2 regions of the Bradyrhizobium sp. 930_D9_N1_4 genome follow, and region 2 is predicted to be linked to the other one. Evidence: riboswitches for the same ligand, from Rfam matches in the RefSeq annotation. Region 2 holds a riboswitch; the other holds the start of a gene.
The links. A riboswitch is a leader RNA that binds a small molecule or an ion and turns the genes downstream of it on or off. The one in region 2 is predicted to bind glycine.
Positions count from the first base shown of each region.

Region 1: it holds a riboswitch for glycine, as region 2 does, so the genes downstream of both, gcvT (glycine cleavage system aminomethyltransferase GcvT) here and AB7532_RS23080 (D-amino acid dehydrogenase) in region 2, are expected to answer to the same signal.

Region 1 covers NZ_CP197236.1:5,001,129-5,010,082, reverse strand. Annotated here, with positions in the region: gene gcvP (aminomethyl-transferring glycine dehydrogenase) at 1-962, opposite strand, end outside; gene gcvH (glycine cleavage system protein GcvH) at 1,190-1,558, opposite strand; gene gcvT (glycine cleavage system aminomethyltransferase GcvT) at 1,570-2,718, opposite strand; glycine riboswitch at 2,862-2,953, opposite strand; gene alaS (alanine--tRNA ligase) at 3,189-5,867, shown strand; gene AB7532_RS23870 (cyclic nucleotide-gated ion channel) at 5,873-7,099, shown strand; gene AB7532_RS23865 (DUF3455 domain-containing protein) at 7,104-7,598, opposite strand; gene AB7532_RS23860 (NADP-dependent isocitrate dehydrogenase) at 7,699-8,913, opposite strand.
Region 2 covers NZ_CP197236.1:4,842,521-4,851,474, reverse strand. Annotated here, with positions in the region: gene AB7532_RS23100 (M81 family metallopeptidase) at 1-587, opposite strand, end outside; gene AB7532_RS23095 (ABC transporter ATP-binding protein) at 801-2,450, opposite strand; gene AB7532_RS23090 (ABC transporter permease) at 2,465-3,352, opposite strand; gene AB7532_RS23085 (ABC transporter permease) at 3,373-4,314, opposite strand; gene AB7532_RS23080 (D-amino acid dehydrogenase) at 4,496-5,809, opposite strand; glycine riboswitch at 5,876-6,000, opposite strand; glycine riboswitch at 6,004-6,110, opposite strand; gene AB7532_RS23075 (M20/M25/M40 family metallo-hydrolase) at 6,206-7,336, opposite strand; gene AB7532_RS23070 (ABC transporter substrate-binding protein) at 7,605-8,954, shown strand, end outside.

The DNA of each region.
Region 1 (8,954 bases), 160 kb from region 2:
TCGCGGGTCTGGAGCGCGAGGCGGTAGGCCGGTGCGCCGCGCGAATCCACGGAGAGGCCGACGAGGCGGCCGGGCAGCGAGCGCTTCAGCGCATCGCGCACCGCCATATAGGCCGCGTGCGGTCCGCCATAGCCCATCGGCACGCCAAAGCGTTGCGCCGAGCCGATCGCGATGTCGGCGCCGAGCTCGCCGGGCGACGCCAGCAATGTCAGTGCCAGGAGATCAGCGGCCACGATGGCCAGCGCGCCCTTGGCTTTCAGTGCCGCGATCGCGGGCCTGATGTCGCGCACCGCGCCCGAAGAGCCCGGATATTGCAGCAGCGCGCCGAGCACGTCCGCTTTGTCGAGATCGGTGAGGGGATCGCCGACGACCAGGGTCCAGCCGAGCGGCGCGGCGCGGGTGCGCATCACCGCGAGCGTCTGCGGATGGACGTCCTTGTCGACGAAGAAGGCCTTTGCCTCGACCCGCGAGTGCCGCTCCGCCAGCGCCATGGCTTCGGCGGCGGCGGTGGCTTCATCGAGCAGCGAGGCGTTGGCGACGTCGAGCCCGGTGAGATCGCAGATCATGGTCTGGAAGTTGAGCAGCGCTTCCAGCCGGCCCTGGCTGATCTCGGGCTGGTAGGGCGTGTACGCCGTGTACCAGGCCGGGTTCTCCAAGATGTTGCGCTGGATCACCGCGGGCAAAATCGTGCCGGAATAGCCCTGGCCGATCAGCGAGGTGAACACCTGGTTCTGACGTGCGAGCTCGGCCATGTGCGCGATCGCCTCGGTCTCGCTCAAGGGCTTGCCGAGATCGAGCGGGGCGGCCTGTCGGATCGAAGCCGGCAGCGTTTCCGCCATCAGCGCGTCGACGCTTTTGGCGCTGACGGCTTCCAGCATCGCGGTGACATCGCGCGCGGAGGGGCCGATGTGGCGGCGAACGAAGGTGGCGGTGTCGCCGTTGGATTTGCGGTGCGCGGTCATCATGGGTCCTCGCTTAGGAGTTGCTGTCATCGCCCGCCTTGTGCGCAATGCGCACTCGGGCGGGCGATGATGTGGTAGCGGTTCGCCTCATCACTCCGCTGTCATGCCCCGCGAAGGCGGGGCATCCAGTAGACGCAGGCGTTCGTGATTTAACCGAGAAGCCGCGGCGTACTGGATCACCCGCCTGCGCGGGTGATGACACTGAGAATGAGGTTGGAGTTCTCATCTCACGCCGTATGCGCCTTGTACGCGGCCTCATCCATGAGGCCGCCGAGCTCGCTCTTGTCGGCAATTTTGATCTTGAAGAACCACGCCTTGCCTTGCGCGTCGGAGTTCACCAGCGCCGGCTCTGCGGCGAGTGCGTCGTTGATCTCGGTCACCTCGCCCGAGACGGGCGCGTAGATGTCTGATGCGGCCTTGACCGATTCCACGACGGCGGCGGCTTCGGTCTTCTTCAGCGTGCGGCCGACCTTGGGCAGCTCGACGAACACGACGTCGCCGAGCTGGGACTGCGCGTAGTCGGTGATCCCAACGGTGGCGACGTCGCCGTCGATGGCCAGCCATTCATGGTCGGAGGTGTACAGCGTCGTGGTCATTGTCTCAGTCCTCAGCGTTTGTAGGTATTTTTCACGAAGGGCATGGCGGCGACGGTGAGGGCTAAGCGTTGCCCGCGCACCTCGGCAAAGAGCTTTGTATCGAGCGCGCTCAGGCTCGTGGGCACATAGCCCATCGCGACCGGCGCATTCAGGCTCGGGCCGAAACCGCCCGAGGTGACTTTTCCGATTGCGTCACCGCCTGCGTCGTCCGCAAACAGCAGCGCGCCCTCGCGCACCGGGGCGCGGCCTTGCGCGAGCAGGCCGACGCGGCGGCGGGATGCGCCGTGATCGAAATGAGCGAGGATATTCGAGGCGCCCGGAAAGCCGCCGGCACGGGCGCCACCGGTGCGGCGGCTCTTCTGCACCGACCATTCCAGCGCGGCTTCAACCGGCGTGGTCGCGGTGTCGATGTCGTGGCCGTAGAGACAGAGCCCGGCTTCCAGCCGCAGACTGTCGCGGGCGCCTAGGCCGATCGGCATCACGTCGGGATTGTCGAGCAGCGTCCTGGCGAGACGCGCGGCATCGGCCGCGGGGACCGAAATCTCGAAACCGTCCTCGCCGGTGTAGCCCGAGCGCGAGACGAAACAGTCGATACCCGCAACCTTGTGCGGACCGGCATCCATGAACTTCATGGCGGGCGCTTCTGCACATAATTTCGCCAGCGCCGATTCCGCCTTCGGGCCCTGCAGCGCGATCAGTGCGCGGTCGGCAAGCGAATCGATGACGCAGTCGCTGGAGAGATTCGCGCGCAGATGCGCCTCGTCCGCGTCCTTGCAGGCGGCGTTGACGACCAGGAACAGATGATCGCCGAAATTGGCGACCATGAGATCGTCGAGAAGCCCGCCATCCTTATTGGTGAACTGGGCGTAGCGCTGGCGGCCCGGTGCAATCGCCACGATGTCCTGCGGCACCAGCCGCTCCAGCGCGCGGGCGGCGTCCTCGACCTTGCCCGATTTCGGCCGAAGTGCGAGCTGGCCCATGTGGGAGACGTCGAACAGGCCGGCGGCGGTGCGGGTCTGGAGGTGCTCTTTCAGCACGCCGGCAGGATATTGCACGGGCATGTCATAGCCCGCGAACGGCACCATCTTGCCGCCGAGGGAGACATGCAAGTCGTAAAGGGGGGTACGTTTCAGGGAGTCTTTGTCGTCACGTACTGACATTACAGGGTCCTCGGCGGTTCCCCGGGAACGATTTCCCGTGGACACCAGTCGAAGCCCCATCTGTCGCTGTGCCTGAGAGTATTATCCCGTCGGCGGACGCAGTCCGGACCTAAGCCCGTCGGCGCCTCTTTCCAGATGTCGTCAAAGCCACGCGGTCCTTTTGCCTGAGAGTTTCCGGGGCGGTTGCTCCTTCGGCGCCGGCTACCAAGTTGCCGGTCTCTCCCGACGTGGCCGTACGATACAGATGGGTACAGACCACAGGCCGGCCAAGCCTGTCAACGCGGCCTTTGCGGCTTTCCAAAGGGATTGCAACGGGATTGCGCGCCTGCGGCAACCCACTGATCTCTCTGCACAGTTTCTGGACAGCGAAGCTGGCCTTGTCTAAAAGCGCTGTGGCCCGCAGATATCAGCCCAAATCGACAGGTTTGGATGGCAAATTGGCGGGTCCAAGCACACCCGATTGGATGAACATGAGCGGCGTCAACGAGATCAGGTCGACCTTTCTGAACTTCTTTGCCGAGAACGGCCACGAGATCGTGTCGTCCTCGCCATTGGTGCCGCGCAACGATCCGACGTTGATGTTCACCAATGCCGGCATGGTGCAGTTCAAGAACGTCTTCACCGGCGTCGAGAAGCGGCCGTATCAGCGCGCCACCACGTCGCAGAAATGCGTGCGCGCCGGCGGCAAGCACAACGACCTCGACAATGTCGGCTACACCGCGCGCCATCTCACCTTCTTCGAGATGCTCGGCAACTTCTCGTTCGGCGACTATTTCAAGGAACGCGCGATCGAGCTGGCCTGGAAGCTGATCACCAAGGAATACGGGCTCAAGAAGGACAAGTTGCTCGTCACCGTCTACCACACCGACGACGAGGCGGCTGGCCTCTGGAAGAAGATCGCCGGATTCTCCGAGGACCGCATCATCCGCATCCCGACGTCGGACAATTTCTGGGCGATGGGCGACACCGGCCCGTGCGGCCCGTGTTCGGAAATCTTCATCGACCGCGGCGACCACATCTGGGGCGGTCCTCCCGGCTCGCCGGAAGAGGACGGCGACCGCTTCCTCGAATTCTGGAATCTCGTGTTCATGCAATACGAGCAGGTGACGAAGGAGCAGCGCGTTGACCTGCCGCGTCCCTCGATCGACACCGGCATGGGCCTCGAGCGCATGGCCTCGATCATGCAGGGCGTCGACAGCGTGTTCGAGACCGACCTGTTCCGTCATTTGATCGACGCGACCTCGTCGGCGCTGGGCCACGGGCCGAACGAGCAGACCGTGGCCTCGTTCCGCGTCATCGCCGACCATCTGCGTTCCTCGGCCTTCCTGGTTGCGGACGGCGTGCTGCCGTCGAACGAGGGCCGCGGCTATGTGCTGCGCCGGATCATGCGCCGCGCGATGCGCCATGCGCAGCTGCTCGGCGCCAAGGAGCCGCTGATGCATCGGCTGGTGTGGGCGCTGGTGCGCGAGATGGGCCAGGCCTATCCCGATTTGATGCGCGCGGAAAATCTGATCGAGGAAACGCTGCGGCTGGAAGAGACCCGCTTCCGCAAGACGCTGGTGCGCGGCTTGTCGATTCTCGACGAGAAGTCGGCCGGCCTGAAGAAAGGCGACATGTTCGACGGCGACGTCGCCTTCACGCTCTACGACACCTACGGCTTCCCGCTGGATTTGACGCAGGACGCGCTGAAGTCGCGCGGCATCGGCGTCGATCAGGCCTCGTTCACCGATGCGATGGAGCGCCAGAAGGCCAAGGCGCGCGAATCCTGGAAGGGTTCTGGCGAAGCCGCCTCCGAAGCGATCTGGTTCCCGCTGCGCGAGAAGCTCGGAGCCACCGAATTTTTGGGATACGAGACCGAGAGCGCCGAAGGCGTGGTGACCGCGCTGGTGAAGGACGGCAAGGAAGCCGACAGCCTCAAGGCGGGCGAAACCGGCGCGATCGTGCTGAACCAGACGCCGTTCTATGCGGAGTCCGGCGGCCAGGTCGGCGACACCGGCGTGTTGTTGGGCGAGGGCGGCATCAAGTTCCGCGTCACCGATGCGCAGAAGAAGCTCGGCGATTTCTTCGTGCATGTCGGCACGGTCGAGAGCGGCGAGCTGAAGCTCGGCACCGCGCTCCAGCTCGAGGTCGATCATTCCAGGCGCTCCTCGATCCGCGCACATCACTCGGCGACGCATCTGATTCACGAGGCGCTGCGTCAGGTGCTTGGCGATCACATCGCCCAGCGCGGCTCGATGGTCGCGCCGGATCGTTTGCGCTTCGACTTCGTGCATCCGAAGCCGATCACGGCCGAAGAGCTCGCCCGCGTCGAGGACATCGCCAACGACGTGGTGCTGGAGAATGACGAAGTCACCACGCGCGTGATGGGCGTTGACGAGGCCCGCGAGGCCGGGGCGCGCGCCCTGTTCGGCGAGAAGTATGGCGACGAGGTTCGCGTCGTCTCGATGGGCCGCACCGCGCGTGAGCGCGGCGTCAATGCGCTTGGCTGGTCGGTCGAGCTCTGCGGCGGCACCCATGTGCGGCGCACCGGCGATATCGGCCTGATCACGCTGACCGGCGAGAGCGCGGTCGCCTCCGGCGTGCGCCGCATCGAGGCGCTGACCGGCAATTACGCCCGCCGTCACGCCAACGAGACCATGGCGCTGGCGAAGGCCGCGGCCCACGAGCTGCGCACCTCGATCGACGACGTCCCCGCGCGCATCACCGCGCTGATGGACGAGCGCAAGAAGCTTGAGCGCGAATTGTCAGACGCCCGCAAGAAGCTCGCGATGGGCGGCGGCGCGTCAAGCGGCGATGGCGCAGCTTCCAGCGTGCGCGAGGCCGGCGGCGTCAAGCTGATGGCGCGTGCGGTCGAAGGCATCGAGATGAAGGATCTCAAGAGCCTCGCGGACGAGGCCAAGAAGCAGATCGGCTCCGGCGTGGTCGCCATCGTCGGCGTCACCGAGGACGGCAAAGCCGGCGTCGTGGTCGGCGTCACAGCCGACCTGACCGCGCGCTTCAACGCGGTCAATCTGGTGAAGATCGCCTCCGAAGCGCTCGGCGGCAAGGGCGGCGGCGGTCGGCCCGACATGGCGCAGGCCGGCGGCCCCGACGGCGCCAAGGCAACCGAAGCGCTGGCGGCGATCGAAAAAGCGATGGCAGGCGCTTAATCCCGATGCGCCTCGTTCCGCGAGGAACTGGGCTTCGCGATCCCGATTTGAGGGATCGCCTCTACGAATTGCTGGAGCACGATCCGCTGGCCTATTCGGCTGGATCGCGCTTCATCCAGCTCATCATCGGCGTCATCGTGCTCAACGTCGCCGCGATGATTTTGGCCTCGGTGCCGGAGCTGGACGATCACTACGGTGCGCTGTTCGCGGGCATCACCATCCTCTCGGTGATCGTGTTCGCGCTGGAATATGCCGCACGGCTCTGGACGGTGGCGGGCCACACGCCGCGCAAGGGCTCCGCGCTCGCCGACCGGCTTGGCTATGCCTTCTCAGCGCTCGGGATCATCGACCTCCTGGCGTTCCTGCCCGCGGCCATCGTGCTCGCCACGGGCCGCCACGCGACGCTGGCGGCGCTCGGCGTGCTGCCGTTCTTCAAGCTCATTCGGTATTCGCCGGCGATGCGCTCGCTGCTCGCCGCCGTCCATGCCGAGCGGCGAGCGCTGATCGGATGCGTCGTCATCCTGTTCGGTGTGGTCCTGACGTTTGCCTCGCTGCTCTACGCCATCGAGCGTGATGTGCAGCCCAGCAAGCTCGGCACCATTCCGGACGCGATGTGGTGGGCGATCGTGACGCTCGGCACCGTCGGCTATGGCGACGTCGTGCCGGTAACGCCGCTCGGCAAATTCATCTCGGTGTTCGCGATCGTCTCGGGCTTCGCCATGATCGCGCTGCCGGTCGCGATCATCTCCTCTGCGTTTGCGGAAGAGGTGAGGCGCCGCGACTTCGTCGTGACCTGGGGCATGCTGGCGCGGGTGCCGCTGTTCTCGCATTTGTCGGCGGCGGAGATCGCCGACATCATGCGGCTCCTGCGGGCGCGCACCATCGAGCAGGGCGAGATCCTGGTCCGTCGCGGCGATGCGGCCTCGTCGATGTATTTCATCACCGCCGGCGAGGTCGAGATCGCGCTACCGAGCCAGCAGGTGCGGCTCGGTGACGGCACTTTCTTCGGCGAGATCGCACTGCTGCACAAGACGAAGCGCAGCGGGACGGTCACCGCGACGCGCAAGAGCCGGCTGCTGCTGCTCGACGCCCAGGACTTTCACGCCCTGATCGCGCGCATGCCGACACTCGCCGCCCACGTCCAGATGACCGCGAAAGCGCGGCTCGAGGAGACCGGCGATCTCGCGGCGGCAGAGCTGGCGCAGGCCGAGCGCGAGGTCACGGACCGCTGAGCTTTCAGCCCTTCTTCAGGAAAACATACTCCGCCGAATACGGCGCGCTCCTGAACTCGCCGGCCTTGTCGCAAGAACCCTCGAGCTTGCCACCGCGGGTGTTGATGCGCTGGACGGTGGTAACAGGCGTCAGCACGCCGCTGCCGCGGTGGGCGGTGACTTCCAGCTTCAGCCAGGGGATGTCAGCCGCCGTCGCGCCCGGCGCGTTGCCGGTCGCCTTGCCGACGACGGCGCTGCCGTCGGCGTGCTCCCAGTTCGGGCCCGCATAGTGCCGGCCGATGGTCTTGCCATCGGACAGCAGCGTCGCGATCGGTTCGCGGAAGCTCCATGCGAGCTTGCCGTCGGTGCCGGCCTTGCACTCATAGACCTGCGCGCCCTCGGCGTGGACGCTGAGGACTGTGCTCTCGCCTGATGCGGCGATGGCGTCGGGGAGGGGATCGGCGGCCACAGCCGGTCCGGCGAGCAGCAACAGGCAGGGGACGGCAAGCTTGATCGACATGGTCGCATCTCCGCGCGAGGGGTCTCAAAAAAAGAAACGGGCCGCGCTTTGGCGCGGCCCGTGATGATGTCTGGCCCAGTCGGGCGAAATTGCGGACGGCTTAGGCCGCCAACGCCTTCGTGAGGTTTTCCGCGACCTTGTCGAGGAAGCCGGTGGTCGAGAGCCAGCGCTGGTCGGCGCCGACCAGCAGCGCGAGGTCCTTGGTCATGTAGCCTTCCTCGACGGTGTCGACGCAGACCTTCTCGAGGGTCAAGGCGAACTTGGCGAGCTCGGCGTTGTTGTCGAGCTTGGCGCGGTGCGACAGGCCACGGGTCCAGGCGAAGATCGACGCGATCGAGTTGGTCGAGGTCTCCTTGCCCTTCTGGTGCTCGCGGTAGTGGCGGGTCACCGTGCCGTGAGCGGCTTCGGCTTCCACGGTCTTGCCGTCGGGGGTGAGCAGCACCGAGGTCATCAGGCCGAGCGAGCCGTAGCCCTGCGCGACCGTGTCGGACTGCACGTCGCCGTCGTAGTTCTTGCAGGCCCAGACATAGCCGCCGGACCATTTCAGGGCCGAGGCCACCATGTCGTCGATCAGACGGTGCTCGTAGGTCAGGCCCTTGGCGTCGAAGTCCTTCTTGAACTCGCGCTCGTAGACGTCCTGGAAGATGTCCTTGAAGCGACCGTCATAGATCTTCATGATCGTATTCTTGGTCGAGAGATAGACCGGGTAGTTGCGCAGCAGGCCGTAGTTCAGCGACGCGCGGGCGAAGTCGATGATGGAATCGTCGAGATTGTACATCTGCATCGCGACGCCGGAGCCCGGGGTCTTGAACACTTCCTTCTCGATGACGGTGCCGTCCTCGCCGACGAACTTCATCGTCAGCGTGCCCTTGCCCGGGAACTTGATGTCGGTGGCGCGATACTGGTCGCCATAGGCGTGGCGGCCGATGATGATCGGCTTGGTCCAGCCGGGAACCAGGCGCGGCACGTTCTTGCAGATGATCGGCTCGCGGAAGATCACGCCGCCGAGGATGTTGCGGATGGTGCCGTTCGGCGACTTCCACATCTGCTTGAGGTTGAACTCCTTCACCCGGGCCTCGTCCGGGGTGATGGTGGCGCACTTGACGCCGACGCCGACCTTCTTGATCGCCTCGGCGGCGTCGATCGTGACCTGATCGTTGGTCTCGTCGCGGTATTCCATGCCCAGGTCGAAATAGAGCAGATCGACATCGAGGTAGGGGGTGATCAGCTTGTCCTTGATGTACTGCCAGATGATCCGGGTCATCTCGTCGCCATCGAGTTCGACGACGGGTTGGGACACCTTGATTTTTGCCATGATCGGAGAAGCCTTCTTGGAACGGCGCCCTTGGCGCCAAA
Region 2 (8,954 bases):
AACGACTTTGCAAACCGCTGTTTGGTCTTCAGCAGGAGCGCCAGATGCTTCGCGGAAGCGCGGCCCGTCTCGGCCATGTCGACATGCGGATAGGTGCGGTAGGCGATCAGCGCGTCCGCATGTTCCATCATCGCGGGGGTGACATTGGCATGGAGGTCGAGGCTCGCGACCAGCGGAACATCCTTGCCGATGACGCGACGCACGCGCGCCAAAATCTCGCCTTCGCCGTCGTCGAGATGCTCGGTCACCATCGCGCCGTGCAGATCGAGATAGACCGCGTCGAGAGAGCCTGCGGCCGCGATGCCGTCCACCATCACCCTCACGATGCGCTCGAAGGCGTCCTTGGTGACGTGCGCCGAGGGGCTTGCGCCACAGGCGATGGTCGGAACCAGTTCCCAGCCATTGGCTTCGGCACTGTCGACGAACCCGGCGAGGCCGACATTGATGCGCCGCATCACCTTCAGCAATTCGGCACCTTCAGTCATCGCCGGCCAGCCGCCGCCATGCTGGAAGTCCGCGAATGTCGCCTTCGTCGGAGCGAAGGTGTTGGTCTCGTGCAGGAAGCCGCCGACGGCGATGCGTGTCATCAATACAGGTCCAGCGATTGAAAGTGCGCGACGTTAGCCCCGTGCTTGCGGCGAGAGCAAGCCGGGAAGCAATCGCGCCGTGCATGGCGTCAAGCCGTTTTGGGAATGCTTGAGGCAATCGCCGTCATTGCGAGCGAAGCGAAGCAATCCAGACCGTTTCCGCGGAGGGATTCTGGATTGCTTCGCTTCGCTCGCAATGACGAGTGGACAGACCTAGGCCGTGGCCGCCGCGCCTTCCGACACCGGCCGGAAGTTCGCAAAGTCCCAGTCGCGGCCGGGGGCGGCCTCGAGGAGGGCCCTGGTGTAGGCCTCCTTCGGATGCGTCAGCACCTCGGCGGCCGGACCCTGTTCGACGACGCGGCCGTGCTGCATCACCACGACCTCGTCGCAGATTTGCGCCGCGACGCGCAGATCGTGGGTGATGAACAGGATCGCGATGCCGAGCCGCTTCTGGATCTCGTCGAGCAGTTCCAGCACCTGCGCCTGCACCGAGACGTCGAGCGCGGAGACCGCTTCGTCCGCGACCAGCACGTCCGGATCGAGCGCGAGCGCGCGCGCAATGGCGATGCGCTGGCGCTGGCCGCCGGAGAACTGGTGCGGATAGCGGGTCACGGCGTCGGCGGGCAGGCCGACCAGCTCGAGCAGCTCGCGCGCCCGCTTCATCGCATCGGCATGCGAGGTGCCGTAATTGATCGGGCCCTCCGCGATGCTCTCGCCGACGGTGATGCGCGGGTTGAGCGAGCGGTAGGGGTCCTGGAACACGATCTGGATCTTCTGCCGGTGCGGCTGGAGCAGGCGCCGCGAGATGTCGGCGATCTCGCGGCCGGCCAGGCGCACGCCGCCCGAGGTCGGGTCGATCAGGCGCACGATGCAGCGTGCGACGGTGGACTTGCCCGAGCCGCTTTCGCCCACGATGCCGAGCGTGCGGCCCTTGCGCAGAGTCAGCGTCACCTTGTCGGCAGCGACGACCTCGCGGCCTTTGCCGAAGAACGCGCGCTCCTTGTAGACCTTGCTGAGGTCGTTGGCCTCCAGCACGACAGGTTCTTTGGTCTCCGGCCGCGCCGCACGCGGCACCAGGCTCGGCACTGCCGAGAGCAGATTGCGGGTGTACTCCATGGTCGGATTGCGCAGCACGGTCTCGAGCGGACCGGTCTCCACCAGCCGACCCTGCCGCATCACCGCGACGCGGTCGGCGATCTCCGCGACCACGCCCATGTCATGGGTGATGAACAGCACGGCCGTGCCGTGATCGCGCTGGAGGTCGCGGATCAAAGTCAAGATCTGCTTCTGCGTGGTGACGTCGAGCGCAGTGGTCGGCTCGTCGGCGATGAGCAGCTTCGGCTCCAGCACGAGCGCCATCGCGATCATGATGCGCTGGCGCTGACCGCCGGAGAGGCGGTGCGGGTAGGAGGCGAAGATGCGCTCGACCTGGGGCAGGCGGACCTGCTCCATCATGTCGAGGATGCGCTTCTTGCGCGCCCGCGCGTCGAGATTGGTGTGGGCGCGCAGCACTTCGTCGATCTGGCGACCGACCGGCACGACCGGATTGAGCGCGGTCATCGGCTCCTGGAAGATCATCGCCATCTGCGTGGCGCGCAGCTGGCGCAGCCGGCGGTCGGTCGCGGTAAGAATCTCCTCGCCGACGAGCTTGACGCTGCCGGCGGTCGGCACCAGCGTGCCCTTCGGTAGCAGGCCCATGGTGGTGAGCGAGGTCACCGACTTGCCCGAGCCGCTTTCGCCGACGAGACACAGCGTCTCGCGCTCGTGCACCTGGATCGAGATGCCGTCGATGATCTTGTGCGCGCCGGGCTTCTTGCCGATGGAGACGACGAGGTTACTGATGTCGAGGATGGGGCTGGTCATCGCTTTATCGCTCATCACTTGCCTTCCCGCTGCTTCATGCGCGGATCGAGTGCGTCGCGGGCGGCGTCGCCGATCAGATTGATGCTGAGAATCGCGATCGAGAGCAGCAGGCCCGGCCAGAAGATCAGCGTTGGCTTGAGCTGAAAATACTGGCGGCCTTCGGCCATGATGTTGCCCCAGGTCGGCGTCTCCGGCGAGATGCCGGCGCCGAGGAAGGAGAGGATGGCCTCGGTGAGGATCGCGGAGGCGCAGACATAGGTGCCCTGGACGATCAGCGGTGCGATCGTGTTCGGCATCAGATGCCGCCACATGATCTTCGGCAGCGACGAGCCGACCGAGATTGCGGCTTCGACATAAGGCTCTTCGCGCGCCGACAGCACGACCGAACGCACCAGTCGCGCCACGCGTGGGACTTCGGGAATGGTGATCGCGATCAGCACGGTCCAGATGCTGGCGCCGGACAGCGACACCACGGCGATCGCGAGCAGGATGCTCGGCATCGCCATCAGGCCGTCCATGACGCGCATCAGCACGGAATCGACCAGCTTGAAGAAGCCGGAGACGAGGCCGATCGCGAGGCCGATGACGACAGACATGATCGCCGCGCCGATGCCGATCAGCAGCGAGATGCGGCCGCCATAGATGACGCGCGACAACAGGTCACGGCCATAGGCGTCGGTACCGAGCAGGAACTGCGCCGACGAGGGCTTGAGCCGTTGCGAGGGGGCAAGCTGGACCGGATCATGCGGCGCGATCAGGGGTGCCAGGATCGAAACCAGCACGATCAAGGTGAGCAGGATCGTGGCCGCCGCGATGATCGGCGTCGAGGTCAGGAATCCGAAGCGCGGTCGCAGCGGCGACGTGATCGGAATGGAGGACTGGGGAAGGCTATCGACGGACATTGTTGTTGTTATCCTTGGCCCTAGTACCGGATCCGGGGATCGAGCAGCGTGTAGGCGACGTCGATCAGGAGATTGACGACGACGTAGATCAGCGACGTCAGCAAGATCATGGCCTGGATCACCGGGTAGTCGCGCGCCAGCACCGCGTCCACCGTGAGCCGGCCGATGCCGGGGATGTTGAACACGCTCTCGGTCACGACGACGCCGGAGATCAGCAGCGCAAAACCGGTGCCGATCACGGTGATCACGGGCACGGCGGCGTTGCGCAGCGCGTGCCGCATCATCACCGCGACCTCGTTGATGCCCTTCGCGCGTGCTGTCCGCACATAGTCCTCACCGAGCACGTCGAGCATTGCCGCGCGCGTCATGCGCGCGATCAGCGCGATGTAGATGAAGGACAGTGCGCAGGTCGGCAGGATGATGCGCTCGAAGAACGGGCCGAAACCGTTGAAGATGCTGCGGAAGCCCTGCACCGGCACCCAGCGCAGGTCGATCGCGAAGACCTCGATCAGGATGTAGCCGACCACGAACACCGGCACCGAGAAGCCGAGCACGGAGAGGCCCATCACGAAACGGTCGATCCAGGTGCCGTGCTTCCACGCCGCGATGACGCCGAGCGGCACGGCGACGATGACGGCGAGGATAATGGTCGAGAGCGCGATCGAGATCGACGGCTCCATGCGCTGGCTGATCATCTTGATGACCGGCAGGTTGGAGATCAGCGATGTCCCGAGATCGCCATGCAGCAGCTTGTTCACCCAGGTGACGAATTGCACGATCAGCGGCTCGTTGAGGCCGAGCGAGTCGCGGATGCGCTCGAGCCGTTCGGGTGTCGCGTTGTCGCCGGCGAGGATCGCGGCGGGATCGCCCGGCGTCAGCCGCAGCAACAGGAACACGAACAGCGCGACGACGCCCATCACAGGCACGGCGGCCAGAACGCGGCGAATGAGATAACCTAGCATGCACCTATCTCCGGCTGCGGAACTGGTGGGGCCGAGAAGCGCCCGTGGAATCGATTGTGTCTATCATGCACGCCTGTCACTCGGGCTGGAAAGCCGGCCGGAGAAGCCGATCTTTCGGGGCAAATTGTGTGCCAAGGGCAGGGCGGTCGCAAGGGGCCGCCCGGTGGCTGATATCGACCACTCAGGATGCATGACGTAACTCGCGCTCAACCCCAAGTTTTTGCTGAAGCGAAGGCGCGGTTGGCGGCGCGTTGAGGCCGCGCCAGCCGTCGATGGTTCCGGCAATCATCTGCGCGGTCGCGGCGGACAGGGTCCAGCCGAGATGACCGTGGCCGGTGTTGAAGAAGACGCCGGGCATCCGGCCCGCGCGCACCACCGGCATCATGTTCGGCATCATCGGCCGCAGCCCGGCCCACGGCACCACCCTGGACGTCTCGACGGCCGGGAAGTTGCCGCGGACCCAGTCGACCAGCGGCTGCACGCGGTCGGCGCGGATGTCGCGGTTGAAATCGTTGAATTCGGCGGTGCCGGCCACGCGAAAACGATCGGCGCCGAGCCGGCTGGTGACGATCTTGGCGGCTTCGTCGAGCAGGCTCACGGTCGGCGTCGCGTTGCGGCTTTCAGCGGTGTCGAGCTGCACGGTGATCGAATAGCCCTTCACCGGATAGACGTTGACGCGCTCGTCGAGCAGGCTGGCGAAGTGACGGCTGGCGACGCCGGCGCAGACCACGACGCCGTCCGCCTTCAGCATGCCGCGCGCGGATGCGACAGCATCACTGGCAGAAAGATCAGCCCAGCCGATGACAAAGCCGCCACCGGCCTGGGCTACGGAGTCGATGTCGGCTTCGTGGATGAAGGTCGCGCCGCGCCGTTTGCAGGCGTCCGCAAGCCCGCGGGTGAACTTGTGGATATCGCCGGTCGCATCCGAGGGCGTGTAGAAGCCGCCGTAACAATCCTTGCGCAACGTCGGCTCGATCGTGCGGATTTCTTCGGATGTCACCGGGCGGCGATCCAATCCGCCTTCCTGCAACAGCGCGTTGACGCGCAGGCCGGATTCGAAACCCTTCTTGTCGTGATAGATGTGGAGGATGCCGCGGCGTTCGAGATCGAAGTCGATGCCCTCGCGGGTCGCGATCTCGAACAGATGCTTGCGCGCTTCGATCGCGAGCCGCGTCGTCTCGATGGTGTTGGCGCGGTAGTTGCCGATGTTGGCGACGAACTCGCTCATCCACGAATATTTGTGCCAGTTCGGTCGCGGGTTCATCAGCAGCGGCGCATCGCGCCGGAACATCCAGCGTAAGCCTTTCAGGATCGTCGCGGTGCTGTTCCACACCTCGGCATTGCTGGCGGAGAGTTGCCCGCCATTGGCGAACGAGGTCTCCATCGCGGCGTAGCGGTGCTTGTCGAGCACCGTGACTTTGTAGCCGCGATCGAGCAGGGCATAGGCAGTCGTTACGCCGGTGATGCCGGCGCCGATGATGGCGATATGGGTCATGGAAAGTTCAGGGCTCCCGTGAGTTAGAGACGGCTGACCGCCGGCCGCAAGGCCGTTCGGCGCCCCATCTGTCACGGTTACCTGAGAGCTTGATCCGGCACGGACCCACGAGGCCTGACCTCATGACGTCTATGCGGACTATCCCCTTCGGTGGACGTCACGACTTTCAATCGTGCCGTCTCTCTCCAGATCGTCCTGACGATACAGTCCTTTTGCCTGAGAGTTTCCGGGGCGGTTGCTCCGTCGGCGCCGCAAAAAAAAGGCTGGTGGCCTTCGTTGCGATCTCTCCCGCATCGTCGCGTGGACCATCGAGCAGTACGATGCGCCTCATTTTTAGACAAGGCTAAATTTCAACCGCGACTGCCAACGTATTGTGCAGTGCGAAGTCGATTCAGTTTACGCCAGCGTCGCCAGCAATCCCGCCATCAGGCGCCCGCGTTCGACCAGGCTGTCGACCTCGATGAACTCTTCGAGCGTGTGGCCGTTGCCGCCACGCACGCCGAGGCCGTCGAGCGAGGGGATGCCCATCGCGCCCGTGAAGTTGGCATCGGAGCCGCCGCCCGAGCTCGCATGTGGCAATTCATGGCCGAGCGATTTGGCGATGCCGCGCGCCTTTTCATACAGCGCCATCGTGCCGGCATCCGGCTCCCACACCGGCCGCGTCACGCCGCGCGTCACCTTGAAGGTGACATCGTTGGACGTGCCCGACAGCGCCAGCATGCGCTCGACGCCGCGGTCGAGATCGGCCTGGCGCTTGGCCATGGAGAGCGCCTCGCCGGTCGCAGTTGTGGCAACGCAATTGACCCATTGCCCGCCATGCACGACGCCGACCGAGAAGGTGCAATCCTCCGTCGTCATCGCGTCGATGGCGAGGATCTGCCGCGCCATCTCGCGGATCGCCGAGCGTCCCGCCGACAATGTTGCGCCGGCGTGGCTCGGCCGTCCCGTCGCTTCGAGATTGAATCGCGCGATGGCGTAACGTCCGGTGGTGACGCCGTTGTCGGCGCGGCCTGGTTCGGGCACCAGCACATATTTGTTGCGGGCGGCTTCCGCCTCGATGATGTCGCGCGTCGAGGGCGTGCCGACTTCCTCATCCGGCGTGAACAGCACGGTGATCGGCAGGGGCGTCGTGAAGGAGGCGCGCGCAAGCTGCCGGATCGCTTCCAGCGAAAGGTAGTTGCCGCCCTTCATGTCGTAGATGCCGGGGCCGTAGCACTTGTTGCCTTCGCGCCGCCATTTCAGCTTCTCGATCGTGCCGATGGGGTGGACCGTGTCCATGTGGCCGGCGATCAGGATGCCGGGCTCGCCCTGCTTCGGGTGGGGAAAGCGCGCGCGGATGACGCCGCCAAAGCCCTGGCGTCCGCCGATGCGTTCGATCGTCGCACCCATGATCGCCATATCCCGCGCTGCGATATCGAGCATGCGGTTAACGGCGCCGGCATCCCAGGTCGGGCTTTCGCATTCCACCCAGGTGCGCAGGCCCTCGAGCATCGCTTCGGAATCGAAGGGAAGATTGGCTGGATTCATCTCAATGTCTCTCAAGCTTCGAAAGATGGAATGCGCATTGCATTGGCGCGAGGAGGACGCGTGGAGAGTGTTGTAGTGCCAAACCGATCTTTGTGGAGCCCGTGCACGCGATGCCATGGGCTGCACCGAAACCGGATTGACGCGCTCAACACTGTCTGCAAGTCTCGAAAAGATAAAGGCATTGCATGAGGTTAGTTCGCCCAAGGAACGAACCGAATGCTCAACCAATAATCTGCCTTTGAACAGTTTCACGTCAGGAGAAACTTTTATGTTGAGCTTGATGCGCCGGGGGCGTCGCGCGTTCGCCTCCACACTCGCGCTGTCGGTCGTCGCGTTGTCCACCGCAATGGCCTCGCCGGTCTTTGCGGCCGGCAAGACCATCACCGCGGTGATGCATTCGGATCTGCGCATCATCGATCCGATCTTCACCACCGCCTACATCACGCGAGACCATGGCTACATGGTCTACGACACGCTGATCACGACGGATTCGACCTTCAAGATCCAGCCGCAGATGGCGGACTGGAAAATCTCCGATGACAAGCTGACCTACACCTTCACGCTGCGCGACGGCCTGAAATGGCATGACGGCGCGCCGGTGACGGCGGAAGACTGCGTCGCTTCGCTCAAGCGCTGGGCCGCGGTCGACGGCATGGGCCAGCAGATGATGACCTTTACGGCCAGCATCGAGGCGACCGATCCCAAGACCATCACGCTGAAGCTCAAGGAGCCCTACGGCCTGGTGCTCGAATCGATCGGCAAGCCGTCCTCGCGCGTGGCCTTCATGATGCCGAAGCGCCTCGCCGAGACGCCGGCGGACAAGCAGATCCCCGAGCAGATCGGCTCCGGCCCCTTCAAGTTCGTGCAGGGTGAATTCCAGCCCGGCGTGAAGGCGGTCTACGTCAAGAACACCGATTACGTGCCGCGCAAGGAGCCGGCGAGCTGGACTGCCGGTGGCAAGGTGGTGAAGGTCGACCGCGTCGAGTGGATCACCATGCCGGACTCGCAGACCGCGGTGAACGCGCTGCAATCGGGCGACATCGACTTCATGGAAGTGCCGCCGTGGGATCTGCTGCCGGTGCTCGAAGGCAATGCCGATCTCAAGGTCGAGACGCTGAACAAGTTCGGCTACCAGACCCTCGGTCGCATGAACTTCCTCTATCCGCCCTTCGACAATCCGAAGATCCGCCGTGCAGCACTTCTGGCCATGAACCAGAAGGATGTGCTCGACGCGCTCGTCGGCAATCCCAAATACTACAAGATCTGCGGCGCCTTCTTCATCTGCGACACTCCGTTCGCAACCGATGTCGGCTCGGAATCGCTGGTCAAGGGCAACGGCATGGCCGAAGCCAAGAAGGCGCTCGCCGAGTCCGGCTATGACGGCACCCCCGTCGTGGTCATGGTGCCCGGTGACGTCGTGACGCTGAAGGCGCAGCCGACCGTTGCGGTGCAGTTGCTCCGCGAAGCCGGCTTCAAGGTCGACGCTCAGGCGACCGACTGGCAGACGGTGGTGAGCCGTCGCGCCAGCCAGAAGCCCCCGAAGGAGGGCGGCTGGAACATGTTCTTCACCAACTGGGTCAGCGCCGACGTCTCCAACCCGATCTCCAATCTGTCGATC